Regions from separate parts of the Mycobacterium sp. NGS64 genome, predicted to be linked through region 1. Evidence: predicted binding sites of a transcription regulator. Region 1 holds the regulator's gene; the other holds the start of a gene.
The links. Region 1 encodes LexA, which represses DNA repair genes until DNA is damaged. Its sites were predicted from a motif close to CGAACANNTGTTCG; they were not measured.
Positions count from the first base shown of each region.

Region 2: ruvC (crossover junction endodeoxyribonuclease RuvC) is a predicted target of LexA. The motif match lies at 4,964-4,977, and genes of this name have one in related genera.

Region 1 is NZ_JCALCI010000001.1:1,157,977-1,165,611, reverse strand. It holds gene AC5Y4S_RS05820 (alpha/beta fold hydrolase) at 1-785, shown strand, start outside; gene AC5Y4S_RS05815 (PhzF family phenazine biosynthesis protein) at 819-1,505, shown strand; gene AC5Y4S_RS05810 (peroxynitrite isomerase) at 1,508-1,993, opposite strand; gene nrdR (transcriptional regulator NrdR) at 2,004-2,483, opposite strand; gene AC5Y4S_RS05800 (LysM peptidoglycan-binding domain-containing protein) at 2,550-3,044, opposite strand; gene lexA (transcriptional repressor LexA) at 3,346-4,032, shown strand; gene AC5Y4S_RS05790 (LGFP repeat-containing protein) at 4,041-6,215, opposite strand; gene AC5Y4S_RS05785 (acyl-CoA dehydrogenase family protein) at 6,620-7,635, opposite strand, start outside.
Region 2 is NZ_JCALCI010000001.1:1,287,694-1,295,328, reverse strand. It holds gene car (carboxylic acid reductase) at 1-517, shown strand, start outside; gene AC5Y4S_RS06570 (hypothetical protein) at 582-1,259, opposite strand; gene AC5Y4S_RS06565 (DUF1304 domain-containing protein) at 1,385-1,771, opposite strand; gene AC5Y4S_RS06560 (hypothetical protein) at 1,941-2,591, opposite strand; gene ruvB (Holliday junction branch migration DNA helicase RuvB) at 2,683-3,738, opposite strand; gene ruvA (Holliday junction branch migration protein RuvA) at 3,788-4,381, opposite strand; gene ruvC (crossover junction endodeoxyribonuclease RuvC) at 4,378-4,947, opposite strand; gene AC5Y4S_RS06540 (DUF4178 domain-containing protein) at 5,089-5,700, shown strand; gene AC5Y4S_RS06535 (DUF2617 family protein) at 5,711-6,214, shown strand; gene AC5Y4S_RS06530 (DUF4247 domain-containing protein) at 6,211-6,642, shown strand; gene AC5Y4S_RS06525 (DUF350 domain-containing protein) at 6,676-7,131, shown strand; gene AC5Y4S_RS06520 (polyamine aminopropyltransferase) at 7,128-7,635, shown strand, end outside.

The DNA of each region.
Region 1 (7,635 bases):
GCGCCGATTACTCGGCGGCCGCCTACGCGAACGGCATGCGCGACCTGCTGTCCGTCCTCGACATCGAACGGGTGACCATCATCGGCCACTCGCTGGGCGGCGGCGTGGCCATGCAATTCGCCTACCAGTTCCCGCATTTGGTCGACCGGCTGATCCTGGTCGCCGCGGGCGGCGTCACCAAGGACGTCAACGTCGTCTTCCGGCTGGCCTCGTTGCCGTTGGGCAGCGAGGCGCTGGCGCTGCTGCGGCTGCCCCTCGTGCTGCCGGCGGTTCAGCTGGCGGGGAAGCTGGCCGGGCTGGCGATCGGGTCGACCGCGCTGGGCCACGACCTGCCCAACGTGCTGCGCATCCTCGACGACCTGCCGGAGCCGACGGCGTCGGCGGCGTTCAGCCGCACGCTGCGGGCGGTCGTGGACTGGCGGGGGCAGATCGTGACGATGCTGGACCGATGTTATTTGACGGAGGCCATCCCCGTGCAGATCGTCTGGGGCACCAAGGATGTGGTGGTTCCGGTCCGGCACGCCTGGATGGCGCACGCCGCGATGCCCGGCTCGCGTCTCGAGATCTTCGAGGGTTCGGGCCACTTCCCCTTCCACGACGACCCGGCCCGCTTCATCGACGTCGTCCAGCGCTTCATCGACAGCACCGCGCCCGCCGAATACGACCAGGCCGCCCTCCGCGCGCTGCTGCGCAGCGGGGGTGGCGAGAAGGCGGTCACGGGCCCGGCCGACACCCGCGTCGCCGTCCTGAACGCCATGGGCTCCGACGAGCGCAGCGCCACCTGATAAACACGTTGACCCGCGCCGTACAGTCGGGTCATGGGCATCGACGTCACGGTGTTACGGGTTTTCACCGACACGGACGGCAATTTCGGTAATCGCCTCGGTGTGGTTGACGCCGCCGCGGTACCGCCCCCGGACCGGCAGCGGCTGGCGACCCAATTGGGCTACGCCGAAACGGTTTTCATCGATCTTCCGGCCGCCGGCTCGGCCACCGCGCACGCGAGGATTTACACCCCGCGCGTCGAACTTCCGTTCGCCGGGCACCCGACCGTCGGCGCGTCGTGGTGGCTGCGCGACAACGGTACGCCGATCAAGACGCTGCACGTGGGGGCCGGCCTCGTGCAGGTGAGCTATCAGGGCGACCTGACCGGCGTCAGCGCCCGCTCGGAGTGGGCACCGGAAGTGGCCATCCACGAATTCGATTCGGCCGACGACGTTCTCGCCGCCGACCCGGCCGACTTCCCGGACGACACCGCGCACTACCTGTGGGCCTGGGTCGACCGGGACGCCGGGACTCTGCGCACCCGCGGGTTTTTCGCGAACCTCGGGGTGCCGGAGGACGAGGCGACCGGCTCGGCGGCGATGCGGCTCACCGACTACCTCAGCCGCGACCTGCGCATCACCCAGGGCAAGGGCTCGTTCATCGAAACCGCGTGGAACGCTGAGGGCTGGGTCGGGGTGGCCGGGCGCGTCGTCAACGACGGTGTCCGACGGGTCGGCTGAGGTCAGCCCTGCCGGTGCAGGACGGCCACGAGGTGGTCCTGCAGGGGCTGCCCCACGCCGCCCATGCGCAGCGTGTAGGACAGCTCGTCGCCGTCGATGCGCAGCGAACGGCCAAGGGCGGTAACCTCTTTGGCGCTCGGCGCCAGCCCGATCGCCGTGCTCGACAGCTCCACCTCGATGAGGCCGTCGGTCACGGCGTAGGTCCCGGTTTCGATCTCGGTGATGCCGTTCGGGTGGGCGACGATCAGCTCCACGCTGCCCGGCCGGGGCACGCGAAAATACCCCGTTTCGCCGTGTAGGGGCCTGCCGTCGGCCACCGCCTTGGTCTTTTGCCCGTAGGCCAAGAACGGCTTGCCGACGTGGGAGAAGACGACTTCCTCGAGATATTCGAACGGCTGGATCGTCGGGTAGAAGCCCGAGCCGCGGCCGGACCAGGTCCCCAGCAGGGGTGCCAGCGCCTCCAGATCGGGATGCAGGTCGGGCGGCATGGACGCCAGCCTAGCGAGTGGCCGGCTCCGGATCCGTCGGCGCGTTGCGGTGCGCGCGCAGCGCCTCGATCTCGCGCTCGAAGTCCTCGGCGGAGGAAAACGACCGGTACACCGAGGCGAACCGCAGGTAAGCCACCTCGTCGAGGTCGCGCAGCGGGCCGAGGATGGCCAGGCCGACCTCGTGGCTGGGCACCTCGGGCGACCCGGCCGCGCGAACGGTGTCTTCGACTTGCTGGGCAAGCAGGTTCAGCGCGTCGTCGTCGACCTGGCGGCCCTGGCAGGCCCGCCGCACGCCGCTGATGACCTTCTCCCTGCTGAAGGGTTCGGTGACGCCGCTGCGTTTGACCACGGCCAGCACGGCGGTTTCGACGGTGGTGAAGCGCCGCCCGCATTCGGGGCAGGAGCGTCGGCGCCGAATCGCCTGGCCTTCATCGGTTTCGCGCGAGTCGATCACCCGGGAATCCGGATGGCGGCAGAACGGACAGTGCATGACCGCTCCTTCGCCGTGCTCACCTGCGGGGCCGCAGAACACCCCGAGCGTACCGCGACGCCGGTGTCAGCCGACCGGCGCGATCAGCGTCTGGCCGGCGGCCAGCGCCGGCGAGTTCAGGTCGTTGAGCTCGCGGATCCGATCGGCAACCTGGCGGGCCGGCGCGTCCGGCGCCACCCGGTGGGCGACGTCCTGCAGGGACTCGCCGGGCTCAACCCGCACGACGGCCAGCCGATCCGGCACGGCGGCGGCCGATCCCCCGGAGTCGCCGTTGACCGCCTGCCCGACGTTGGCGACCAGCCCCAGCCACAGGGTGATGACCCCGGCGACCAACGCCAGCCCCAGCGTCGTGGCCAGCGTGACGGGACGCCTGCGATGCGGGGCGACGGACATCGCGACGCCGGTGCCGTGGTAGCGCAGCGGCGCGCCGGCCGGCCTGGACGGGCCGGGCCGACGTGAGCCGGTCAGCCCGTCCCGCCTGGGGTAAAGCCCCGGCACCGGCCCGTTGACCGGGCGCCGAACGCTGCTGGTACGCGGCGAGACGGTGTAGGTGATTGTCATCTTGCGTTCCTCCGGTCAGGTTGTTCTCGCTCGTGTGTTCGACTATATCGCTCGTATGTTCGATGTCCGAACATTTGAGCGAAGCGTGTCGAGCAAGCAAAACGCTAGACCGCACCACCGACAAATCCGGAAGCGCGACCTCTGACATGCAGCACAGGTACCCGATCTCCGCAAAAGTTACACACATGTGATTCAGCAGCTATAGGGTCTTGACGCCCGCCGCCCAAGGGTCTTTGGGCCCCGGCGACACGCCATCGAACACATGTTTGATTCTTGGTCGTCCTCCCGCTACATTCAACCCATGAGCGACAGCAACGACACTCCCTCGATCAGCTCATCCGTCGATTCGTCGCTGACCGAACGGCAGCGCACCATCCTGAACGTCATCCGCGAGTCGGTCACCACCCGCGGCTATCCGCCGAGCATCAGGGAAATCGGCGACGCCGTCGGCCTGACATCGACGTCGTCGGTGGCCCACCAGCTGCGCACCCTGGAGCGCAAGGGCTACCTGCGCCGCGACCCGAACCGGCCGCGGGCCGTGGACGTCCGCGGCAGCGAGGAGACCACCGAGGCTGCGCCCGTCACCGACGTCGCCGGCTCGGACGCGCTTCCGGAACCCAGCTACGTGCCGGTGCTCGGGCGCATCGCCGCCGGCGGACCGATCCTGGCCGAGGAGGCCGTCGAGGACGTCTTCCCGCTGCCTCGCGAGCTGGTCGGCGAGGGCACCCTGTTCCTGCTCAAGGTCGTGGGCGACTCGATGGTCGAGGCGGCGATCTGCGACGGCGACTGGGTGGTGGTGCGCCAGCAGCACGTCGCCGACAACGGCGATATCGTCGCCGCCATGATCGACGGCGAGGCCACCGTCAAAACGTTCAAGCGCGCGGGCGGTCAGGTGTGGCTGATGCCGCACAACCCGGCGTTCGACCCCATACCGGGCAACGACGCGACCGTGCTCGGCAAGGTCGTCACCGTGATCCGCAAGGTGTAGCGGCCGGCTCAGTCGGCCTTGATGAAGCCGTTGGCCTGCGCGACTTCCTCACTGGCCAACCAGATTTCGGCCAGCGTGTCGTGGTAGAGCTCGCTGCCCGGGGTGTAGTACAGGCCGAAGCGGGCGCTGGCCTTGATCGGGTAGCCGTCGGGCGCCTGGTAGGGATCCTCCAGCGGCAGGTGGATCGTCGGGCGCCCACCGGCGACCGGGGCGGCGTTGGTCACATCGGCGGCCGATTCCGGCACGTCTTCCTCGTCCGTGGCCGCGTGGCGCCCGGTTCGGGGCTCCGTCGCTCCTAGCGCCCCCGCGGCGGCCGCGGCCTCGGCGGCGCCCTCCGGGGGTTCCGGCTCCGGATAGTCGGCGTCCGGTTCCTCGGCAACCGGCACCTCGCCGACGTAGGCGGCCTCCCGCGGGGTGCGCGGAACCGCCACGTCCGGGTAGCCGGGATCGGCGTACTCGTCCTCATCGTAGCCGGGCAGGTATTCGGTGCCCGTGTAGTCGACGTCCTCGGCGGCGACTTCGGGGTATCCGGCCTCCGCCTCGGGGACGTCGTCATAGCCGGCGTCCGCCAGCGTCGCGCCCGAGGCGAGGGGGATGGAATCGGTGTCCACCGCGTCGGGGTCTTCGTCCTCGTCGGCGGCCCTGGCGTCGGCCCCGCGGGTCCAACTGACTCGCTGCGCCGGCCCGGCATCGTCGGAAAGCTGATGCTCCGGCTGCTCCAGGCCGAACGGGGCGTAGTCGGTGGCCGCCTCCGCGTCGTCGTGGCCCCAGTGGCCGTTGCCCGGGGCGTCGTAGCCGGCGGCGGCCAGGTCGCGCTCGGGCTCGTAGGCTCCGGTGTCGCCGGCGCCACGCCGACGCCGGCGGCGGCGCCAGGTGAACGCCAGCAGCACCGCGAGCAGGATCAGCAGCAGGATCGGGATCGCGGCCAGCAGCCACCACCATTGCCAGGTGAACTTCTTGGCGTGCGAGGGCATCGCCGCGGTGCTCGGCTGGTTCTGCCCGGACACCTGCAGGCCGGACAGCAACGGAGCCAGGTTGGACGGGTCGGTGCTGAACGAGTTCTTCGCCCGGTTCCAGGAGATCTTGCCGCCGGTGAACTGCTGCGACACCACGTCGCCGTCCACGGCCTGGTCGCCGACCGGGGCGCCCAGCTTGCCGCTCGGACCGCGCAGCTTGTCCCACGCGGCCTTCATCGCGCCGCGCACGACGAACGCGCCGTGGTCGGAGGTCCAGAAGATGACCGGCTTGTCGGCCGCGGCGAACGTGGCGATCCGGCTGGCCGGGCCGATGCCGCCGTCGGCCTCGTTGGCGGTGGGGAAACCGAGGTCGCTGCCGGCCGGGCCGCCCAGCGACTCGTACTTGGCGAGGATGTTGGTCTCGAGGGCGTTGGCCCCGGTGGCCGGGCTGAAGAACACCTTCCCGTTCGCGAAGTTCTGCACGACCCCGTCGCCGCCGATGGGGTACGACCCGCCCTGCTTGGCGCCCAACGGGCCGCCGGCGCCGCCGGCCGCGCGCCAGGCCATGTTGATGGCCGCGTTCGGATCGATGGCTACCTGCAGGCCCTTGAGCTGGTCGGCCAGCGTCGCCGGGTTGGTGGTGAACTCCTTGGTTTTCCTGTTCCAGGAGATCTCGCCGCCGCTGAACTTCTGGGAGGTGACCTCGCCGGCGTAGGTTTCGTCGCCGACGGGCGCGCCGAGCACGCCACCCGAGCTGCCGAGCTTGTCCCAGGCGGCGTTCAGCGCGCCGCGCACCACGAACGCGCCGTGGTCGGAGGTCCAGAAGATCACCGGCTTGTCGCTGGCCGAGAAGGTGGCCACGCGGCTGTCGGGTCCGGCCAGGCCGGGCACCTCGTTGATGGTGGGGAAGCCGAGATCGCTGCCGGCGGGGCCGCCAAGCGACTCGTATTTGTCCAGGATCGGGCCGTAGACGAACTTGGCGCCGGTGTCGGTGGTGTAAAACATCTTGCCGCCGTCGAAGTCCAGCGCGAACCCGTCGCCGGCGGGATACACGTCGCCCTTGCGGGCGCCGAGCGGTGACGTGTCGCCGCCGGCCTTCTCCCAGGCGGCCATCATGGCGGCCTCCGCATCGCCGATCGGGGACGCCGAAGCGGCGGGGGCCAGCAGCGCGGCCGCCATCACCGCGGTCGCCATGCCGACCAGCGCGCGCCCGATCAGCCTGTGCATTCGACCTCTCTGCCCGTTCACCAAGCCTCCCAGGCCCGTATACCTGGCCATGCCGCACCCGCAGACCCGTTACGAACCGTGATATCGCCGGGCTCGCATAACTTTGCCCTTGCCGGGGAGAAATGCGAAGTCAAATCACAAAAATTGCGAAAACGGAGACCGCGCCGATGTCGAAATGATGCCGGAGCATGCCCGAACCGCGACCAACCACGGCTTCCGGCGCCCCGATCGCCCGTTTGCCGATGTGCCACGAGGCACTCGGTATACGAGAAACGCATGTGCCGACGGTACGTGAAGCCATTAGCTGGCCGTCAATCTAGGGGGCCAATAGACCAATTGGGCCTTTCATCATTGGGGGCCGTTGAACGGCCGCGCCTGGTGTCCTTGCGCGGCAACCACATTGCTCAGACGCCCAGGCTGCGGCCGATGATCTCCTTCATGATCTCGGTCGTTCCGCCGTAGATCGTTTGCACCCGCGCGTCCAGATAGGCTCGGGCGACGGGGTATTCGCGCATGTAGCCATAGCCGCCGTGCAGCTGCAGGCAGCGGTCGATCAGGTGCACCTGCTTCTCGGTGGCATACCACTTGGCCATCGCGGCCTGCTCGGCCGTCAGCTTCCCGTCCAGGTGCAAGCGGACGAACTCGTCGACCATGATGCGCACCACGGTGGCCTCGGTCGCCAGCTCGGCGAGCAGGAATCGGCTGTTCTGGAAGCTGCCGATGGGCTTGCCAAAGGCCTTGCGCTCCTTGGTGTATTGCAGCGTCTGCTCCAGCACGCCTTCCATCGCCGCGGCCGCCATGACCGCGATGTTGATCCGCTCCTGCGGCAGGTTCTGCATGAGGTAGATGAACCCCATGCCCTCCTCGCCGAGCAGGTTTTCCGCCGGCACCTTGACGTCGCTGAACGACAGCTCGGCGGTGTCCTGGGCGTCCAGGCCGATCTTGTCCAGGTGACGGCCCCGTTCGAAGCCCTCCATGCCGCGCTCGACCACCAGCAGACTGAAGCCCTGCGCGCCCTTCTCCGGGTCGGTCTGGGCGACCACGATCACCAGGTCGGAGTTGATTCCGTTGGTAATGAACGTCTTTGACCCGTTCAGCACGTAATGGTCGCCCTGCTTGACCGCGCGGGTCTTGATGCCCTGCAGGTCGCTGCCGGTCCCGGGCTCGGTCATCGCGATCGCGGTGATCATCTCCCCGGTGCAGAACTTGGGCAGCCAGCGCTGCTTCTGTTCCTCGTTGGCCAGCTTCAGCAGGTACGGCGCGATGATGTCGTTGTGCAACCCGAAGCCGATGCCGCTGTAGCGCCCGAGGGTGGTCTCCTCGGTGATGATCGTGTTGTAGCGGAAGTCGGGGTTGCCTCCCCCGCCGTACTCCTCGGGCACCGCCATGCCCAGGAAGCCCTGCTTGCCGGCCTCCAGCC
Region 2 (7,635 bases), 130 kb from region 1:
GCTGAGCCTGGCCGCCACCGGGATCGCGCCCGCCTCGTTCTACGAGCGCGACGCCGACGGCAACCGGCAGCGCGCCCACTACGACGGGCTGCCCGTGGAGTTCATCGCCGAGGCGATCTCCACCCTCGGTGCCCAAAGCGACCAGGCTTCTGGGGGCTTCCGCACCTTCCACGTGATGAACCCCTACGACGACGGCATCGGGATGGACCAGTTCGTCGACTGGCTGATCGACGCGGGCTGCGCCATCCGGCGCGTCGACGACTACGGCGACTGGCTGCAGCGGTTCGAGACCAGCCTGCGCGGGCTGCCCGAAAAGCAGCGCAACGCCTCGCTGCTGCCGCTGCTGCACAACTACCAGAAGCCCGAGCGGCCGATCAACGGCTCGATTGCGCCCACCGACCGGTTCCGCGCCGCGGTTCAGGACGCGAAAATCGGCCCAGACAAGGACATTCCGCACGTCACGCCGCAGATCATCGCCAAGTACGTCAGCGACCTGCAGCTGCTCGGATTGCTGTAAGCACGCACAGAAAATCGCCGGCCCCGCGCGGGGTCGGCGATTTTCTGCGTCAGCTCGTTCTGACTCAGCCCTGCGGGTGCGGCCAGCGCAGGTACGCCGCGTTCGGCGAGCCCGCGGCGTCGCGCTGGCGGCGCCAGCCGCGCTCCATCCGGGGCTTGGTCACCGCGCCGGACGAGACCGCGGGCGACTCGTCGAGCCCGGACACGTACGCCGGCTCCCCGACCGGCGCAGCTGCCTCGGGCTCCGCGTGGCCCAGGGGTGCCACGTCGCGCGCGAGCCGCACCGCCGTGCGCGCCAGGACGACCCCGCCCACGAAGATGATCAGCGCGCCGAGGCCGGAGAAATAGGAGACCTCGAGGGCGGCGCGCTTGCGTTCGGTCGCCGCGATCGGGTCGCCGGCGGATCCGATGCCCAGCAGAGGAGCGATTTGGCCGCCCACCACGAACCACGCGCCGGACAGGACCGCGAGCCAGCCGCCCACCATGGCGGCGATGCGGTTGCCGGCGACGATCAAGAGCAGGCCACCCACCACCGTGGCGGCGCCCGGGAGCACCTCGAGCCAGCCGCGCGCCGTCGTCCACGCCCAGTCGCGGTCGGGCGTGTACGCGAAGTTGAAGTGGGGGCCGACGAACGGGATCAACGCCCCCCAGGCGCCAAGGATCACCAGGATCAATCCGCTGATCGCGCCGCGCGAGCGCGGCATGGTCAAGGCGCCTGGATAGTCCCTATCTGCGTATTTCATTCCATCTCCTCAATTGAAGCCGGGCCCATTTCCGGCCCCCCGGGAGTACCCGACCCGGCCGCGATGTAACACCCGCGGCCGCAAGGAGCGGCTTTCCGTGACCAGTGAGGCTGATGTTGCTGGCGTTACCAGGACAGGCCGAGCACCACCAACACGATGGCGATCACCGGAAACGTGCCCTGGATGACCGCGGCCCGCGCCTTGTCCCGCGCGGAGAACACCAGCACGATCGCGGCGGCGGCCATAGATCCGACTCCGGCGAGAACGAGCGCGACCCCGACGGCCTTGTCGCCCATGATCACCGGGGGAATGCCGAGGAGGGTGACGATGGCCAGGAACAGGTTGTAGAAGCCCTGGTTGAAGGCGAGCAGCCGGGTGGTCTCGGCTTCCTCGGCCGTCGTGCCGAAGACGGCGCGGGTGCGCTCCGAGGTCCAGGTCAACGACTCCATCGTGAAGATGTAGACGTGCAGTAGGGCTGCCAGCCCGGCGAACACCAACCCGGCGGTGAGCATCGCTCCTCCTCGGTAAGTCGAACGACCCAAGAACCATACCGAGCGGCGCTTCGCCCGGGCGCGCAACAGCACCGGCGGCCCGCTGGGACTACCGGTGCTCTCGCGCGTGATCAGGCCAGATGGTGCCGACCCGCGGCGCCCGGCGCCAGCGCCGCGCTTGCGATCGGCACTAGACGCCGGCGTGGTGGTGGCGGCGGAACAGGCCGCCCCCGGCGCGCCGGTGGAAGAAGCCGCGCCCGGTGCGCTCGTCGGCCGGCACGTCGCGACGCGATTCGTCATACATGGCCGGTTGCTCTGCCGGGGCCGCGGCCACCGGCGCCGGTTCGGCCACGACGACGTCGCGGGCATGCCGCACCGCGACGCGCCCGAGGGCGGCGCCGCCCAGGAACACGATCAGCGCACCCAGGCCGGTGAAGTAGGTGACCTCGAGCAGGGCCCGCTTCAGGTCCGTCGCGGCCGCCGGCTGGCCGACGTCGCCGATGTTCAGCATCGGCGCGAACGCCCGGCCGACCACGAACCAAGCGCCGGCCACGACGGCCAGCCAGCCGCCGAGCACCGCGCTGGCGCGATTGCCGGACACGAGCAGGATCAGGCCGCCCACCGCGGCGACGACGCCGGGGAGCACCTCCAGCCAGCCCTTCGCCGTCGTCCACGTCCATGCCGGGTCGGCCATGTACGCCCAATTGACGTTGGGTCCGAAGAACGGGATCAGCGCGCCCCACGCACCCAAGAGGATCAGCAGCAGCCCGCTCAGCGCGCCGCGGCTGCGAGGCATGTACGCCGCGCGAGGGCGGTCATAGTCGGGGTTGGTTCGCCTCATCAGAATCTCCTTCAACAGTGATTGCTGTTGCGAGGCGGGTACCCGCGGCGCGAGTGACGTAACCCACACCCCGGGGGCGGCGCCGACCGCCCTAGTCGAACAGGCCCGGTTGCCCGAGGCCGGCCGCCCCGGCCGGCGGCGTCAGGCCGAGGTGCGTCCAGGCCTGGGCGGTGGCCACCCGGCCGCGCGGGGTGCGCGCGACCATGCCCGCCCGCACCAGGAACGGCTCGCACACCTCCTCGACGGTCGCGGCCTCCTCGCCCACCGCCACCGCCAGCGTCGAGACCCCGACCGGGCCGCCGCCGAAGCCGCGGGTCAGCGCCGACAGCACCGCCCGGTCCAGCCGGTCCAGCCCCAGCTCGTCGACGTCGTAGACCTCCAGCGCGGACTTGGCGACGTCGCGGGTGATCACGCCGTCGGCGCGCACCTCGGCGAAGTCGCGGACCCGGCGCAGCAACCGGTTGGCGATCCGCGGGGTCCCCCGCGAGCGTCGCGCGATCTCGGAGCCCGCGTCGGCGCCCAGCTCGATGCCCAGGATCCCGGCGGACCGTGCCAGCACCCGCTCCAGCTCGGCGGGCTCGTAGAAGTCCATGTGCGCGGTGAACCCGAACCGGTCGCGCAGGGGGCCGGTCAGCGCGCCGGACCTAGTGGTCGCGCCGACCAGGGTGAAGGGCGCCACCTCCAGCGGAATCGACGTCGCCCCGGGCCCTTTGCCGACGACCACGTCCACCCGGAAGTCCTCCATCGCCAGGTAGAGCATCTCCTCGGCGGGCCGCGCGATGCGGTGGATTTCGTCGATGAACAACACGTCGTGCTCGACCAGGTTGGACAGCATCGCGGCCAGGTCGCCGGCGCGTTCCAGCGCCGGACCGGACGTCACCCGCAACGACGAGCCGAGCTCCGCCGCGATGATCATCGCCAGCGAGGTCTTGCCCAGGCCCGGCGGACCGGACAGCAGGATGTGATCCGGGGTGCCGCCGCGGTTCTTGGCCCCCTCGATGACCAGCTGCAGCTGCTCACGCACCCGCGACTGCCCGATGAACTCCCGCAGCGAGCGGGGCCGCAGGCTGACGTCGATGTCACCCTCGCCAGACACCAGCGCCCCCGAAACTTCCCGGACGTCGCGGTCGGAGAAGTCGTCGGTCATTTGCGCCACTCCTCCTCATCGCTCCGCTCTGCATCGTCGCCGGCGCGGGTCATCGGGACTTACCCAGCAACGACAGGGCGGCCCGCAGCGCGCTGGACGTCGTCGCCTCGTGATCGCCGGCCAGCACCTTGTCGGTGGCCTCCTCGGCCTGCTTGGCGGCGAAGCCCAGGCCGACCAGCGCCTCCACCACGGGGGTGCGCACCGCGTGGCCGTTAACCAGCGGCGCCCCGTTGGTCGCGGCCATCCCACCGACCTTGTCGCGCAGCTCGAGCACCATCCGCTCGGCGCTGCGCTTGCCGATGCCGGGCACCCGGGTCAGCGCGGCGACGTCGCCGTCGTGCAGCACGTGGCGCAACGTGGCGGCGTCGTGCACTGCCAGCGTCGCCATCGCCAGCCGCGGCCCGACCCCCGACACCGACAGCAGCGTCAGGAACAGGTCGCGGGTCTGCGCGTCGGTGAACCCGTACAGCGTCATCGAGTCCTCGCGCACGATCATCGCGGTGATCAGCCGGGCCTCGCTGCCCTGCCGCAGCGTCGCCAGCGTCGACGGCGTCGCGTTCACCCGGTAGCCGACACCGGCCGCCTCGATCACGACGTGGTCGAGCGCCACCTCGAGCACCTCGCCGCGCACCGACGCGATCATCGGGCGGCCGCCTTGCGCGTCGCCGCCAACTTGGCCCGGTAGGCGTGCCGTTGCTGCGCGGCGAGGGCCTCGGCGGCGGCCATCCGGGCGATCATCGGCGCGCGCCAGCTGTGGCAGATCGCCAACGCCAACGCGTCGGCCGCGTCGGCGGGCGTCGGTTTGGCCTGCAGCGCAAGGATTTTGGTGACCATCGTGGTGACCTGCGCCTTGTCGGCGAACCCGTTGCCGGTGACCGCGGCCTTCACCTCGGTGGGGGTGTGGAAGTGCACGTCGATGCCGCGCCTGGCCGCCGCCAGCGCGACCACGCCGCCGGCCTGCGCGGTGCCCATCACCGTCGACACGTTGTGCTGGGAGAACACCCGCTCGATGGCCACCACATCCGGCCGGTGGGTGTCCAGCCAGTGCTCGACGGCATCGCTGACGGCCAGCAACCGCTTGGTCAGCGGCGCGTCCGACCCGGTGCGCACCACGTCGACGTCGAGCGCGACGACCTTGCGCCCCCCGCCAGTCTCCACGACCGCCAGGCCGCATCGGGTCAGCCCGGGGTCGACGCCCATCACGCGCATTGCCGGCTCCTTCGTACGAACAGCTGTTCGAGAGCCTAACCGGCGACACCGACGGCATCCGGTAGGACACGCTGCCCCCGGGTAAAGCTGTTAACTTATAGCCCACGTTCGCTCTAGCCCTGTGGCAACGGAAGGTTCAGCGTGGGAACAGTCCTGCTCGTCCTGGCGGCGGTGCTGTTCATCGCGTCGATCGTGGTGCTCGTCATCGCTTTGCGGCGACCCAAAAAGCCGGCCCCGCCGCGCGGGCGCTCCGACCCGCTGTCGTTCAACGCCATGCCGCAGTTCGGGCCCCGCCAACTCGGCCCTGGCGCGATCGTCAGCTACGGCGGTGTCGACCTCGTGGTGCGCGGCTCGGTGACGTTCCGCGAGGGGCCGTTCGTGTGGTGGGAGCACCTCCTGGAGGGCGGCGACCAGCCGATCTGGTTGAGCGTCGAAGAGGACGACGGGCGCCTGGAGCTGGCCATGTGGGTCAACCGCAAGGACCTCACTCTGCAGCCCGGTGACCAGTACGTCATCGACGGCGTGGCCTTCCACGAGACCGAGCGCGGCCGGGCGTCTTACACCACCGAGGGCACCACCGGCCTGCCCGCCGGCGGCGAGATGGAATTCCTCGACTGCACCAACGCCAACGAGAGCGCCCTGCTCTCGTTCGAGCGCTGGGCCCCGGACATGCCCTGGGAGGTTTCGACGGGCAAGTCCGTCGTGCCCGGGGAGCTGACCGTCTACCCCGCGCCCCCACCCTCCTCCCCATAGGACCGCCTCGGTGCCCCTCCATCAGCTCGCCGTGACTCCGGCGGACGTGTCCGGGGAACGGCTGGGGCTCGCGCTCAACGCGCCCGCACCGGCGCCGCTGGCCACCTGTTCGCTGGAGCATCCCGACGGCGGCGCGCTGCTGCTCGGCGTGCTGGGCGCATCGCACGTAGTCGCGGTCGAGCATGCGAAAGGCCAGTTCTCCGAACAGGTTTCGTGCACCGCCCGCGGCCTCGGCGGTGACCTGCCGCGGCGCACCGACGCCCCCGGTTACCGGCTGCGGTCGCGCACCGAGACGCACGAGGAGGCGAGTTTCCGCCGGCTGGCCGGCGAGCTGCGCGAACGCTGCACGCGGCAACCGGGCTGGCTCGGCGGCACGTTCCCCGGCGACGACGCCGCGCTGACCGCGCTGGCCGCCGAACCCGACGGCGCCGGATGGCACTGGCAGACCTGGCATCTGTACCCGCTGGAGTCGGGCGGCGTGGTGGTGCACACCGAGAGCCGGTGGCGCCCGTGAGCCGCAACCGCCTGTTCCTGATCTCCGGGGCGCTGGCCGTCGCCGCCGTCGTCTGCCTGGTCTTCGGAATCATCTTGGAGCAGAAGGACATCGGGTCCTACATCGCGAGCCACTATCACGAATACTCCCGCGACGTGAACGGCACGCGCTACCAGTGCACCGGCTCCCCCGACCAGGTCGCCGACACGCTCGCCGACTATCAGGCCCCCGAGGCGCGCGCGTCCAACGGCGACAGCGAATACCTGCGGTACAGCAACAACATCGTGATCGTCGGGCCCGACGGTAACAATCCGTGCAGCATCCGCGTCGAACCCCTGAGCGCCGGATACAGCCACGGCGCGTTCGTCTTCCTGGGCCCCGGCTTCTTCCCCGGCTCCCCGTCGGGCGGCGCCGGCGGCACCCCGGGCGGCCCCGGCGGCACCAAGTGATGGCTTAAGGCAGTAACCGTAAAGGAGACAACCATGAACCTCGCCGTCGAGATCGGCAACGTCGACGTCAATCCCGTCTTGAGGGGCGCGGTCGCGACGATCCTGTACTTCGCCGTCGGGATGGCGGTGCTGCTCGTCGGCTTCTACATGGTCGACTGGCTGACCCCGGGCAAGCTGCGCCAGCTGGTGTTCATCGACCGCCGCCCCAACGCCGTCGTCGTCGCGGGCGCCATGTACATCTCGCTCACCATCGTCATCATCACCGCCATCGCCAACAGCTACAGCCAGCTGGGCCAGGGACTCCTCGGCGTGGCGGTGTACGGGCTGATGGGTGTGATCCTGCTCGGGGTCGCGCTGCTGGCGATGCACCTGCTGATCCCCGGCGACTTCCACGAGCACATCGACGAGCCCACGCTGCACCCGGGGTCCTTCGCGGTCGCCCTGATATTGCTGGCCGTGGGAGGGGTGACCGCCGCGGCGGTGTCATGACGTCCCAGGGCCGTTGGCGCGCCGTCTTGTTGGCCGCCGTGGCGGCCTGCGCGGCCTGCGGCATCATCTACGAACTCGCGCTGCTGACGCTGTCGGCCAGCCTCAACGGCGGGGGCATCGTCGCCACGTCGCTGATCGTCGCGGGCTACATCGCGGCGCTGGGCGCGGGCGCGCTGCTGGCCAAGCCGCTGCTGGCGCACGCGGCGATCGCCTTCATCGCCGTCGAGGCGCTGCTGGGAATTATCGGCGGCCTGTCCGCGGCCGCGCTGTACACGGTGTTCGCGTTCCTGGACGGCTCGGTGGGCTCGACGTGGGTGCTGGCGGCGGGCACGGCCCTGATCGGCGGCCTGGTCGGCGCGGAGGTGCCGCTGCTGATGACGCTGCTGCAACGGGGGCGGACGGCCCACGCGGCCGACGCCGGGCGCACGCTGGCCAACCTCAACGCCGCCGACTACCTCGGCGCGCTGCTGGGCGGGCTCGTCTGGCCGTTCCTGCTGCTGCCGC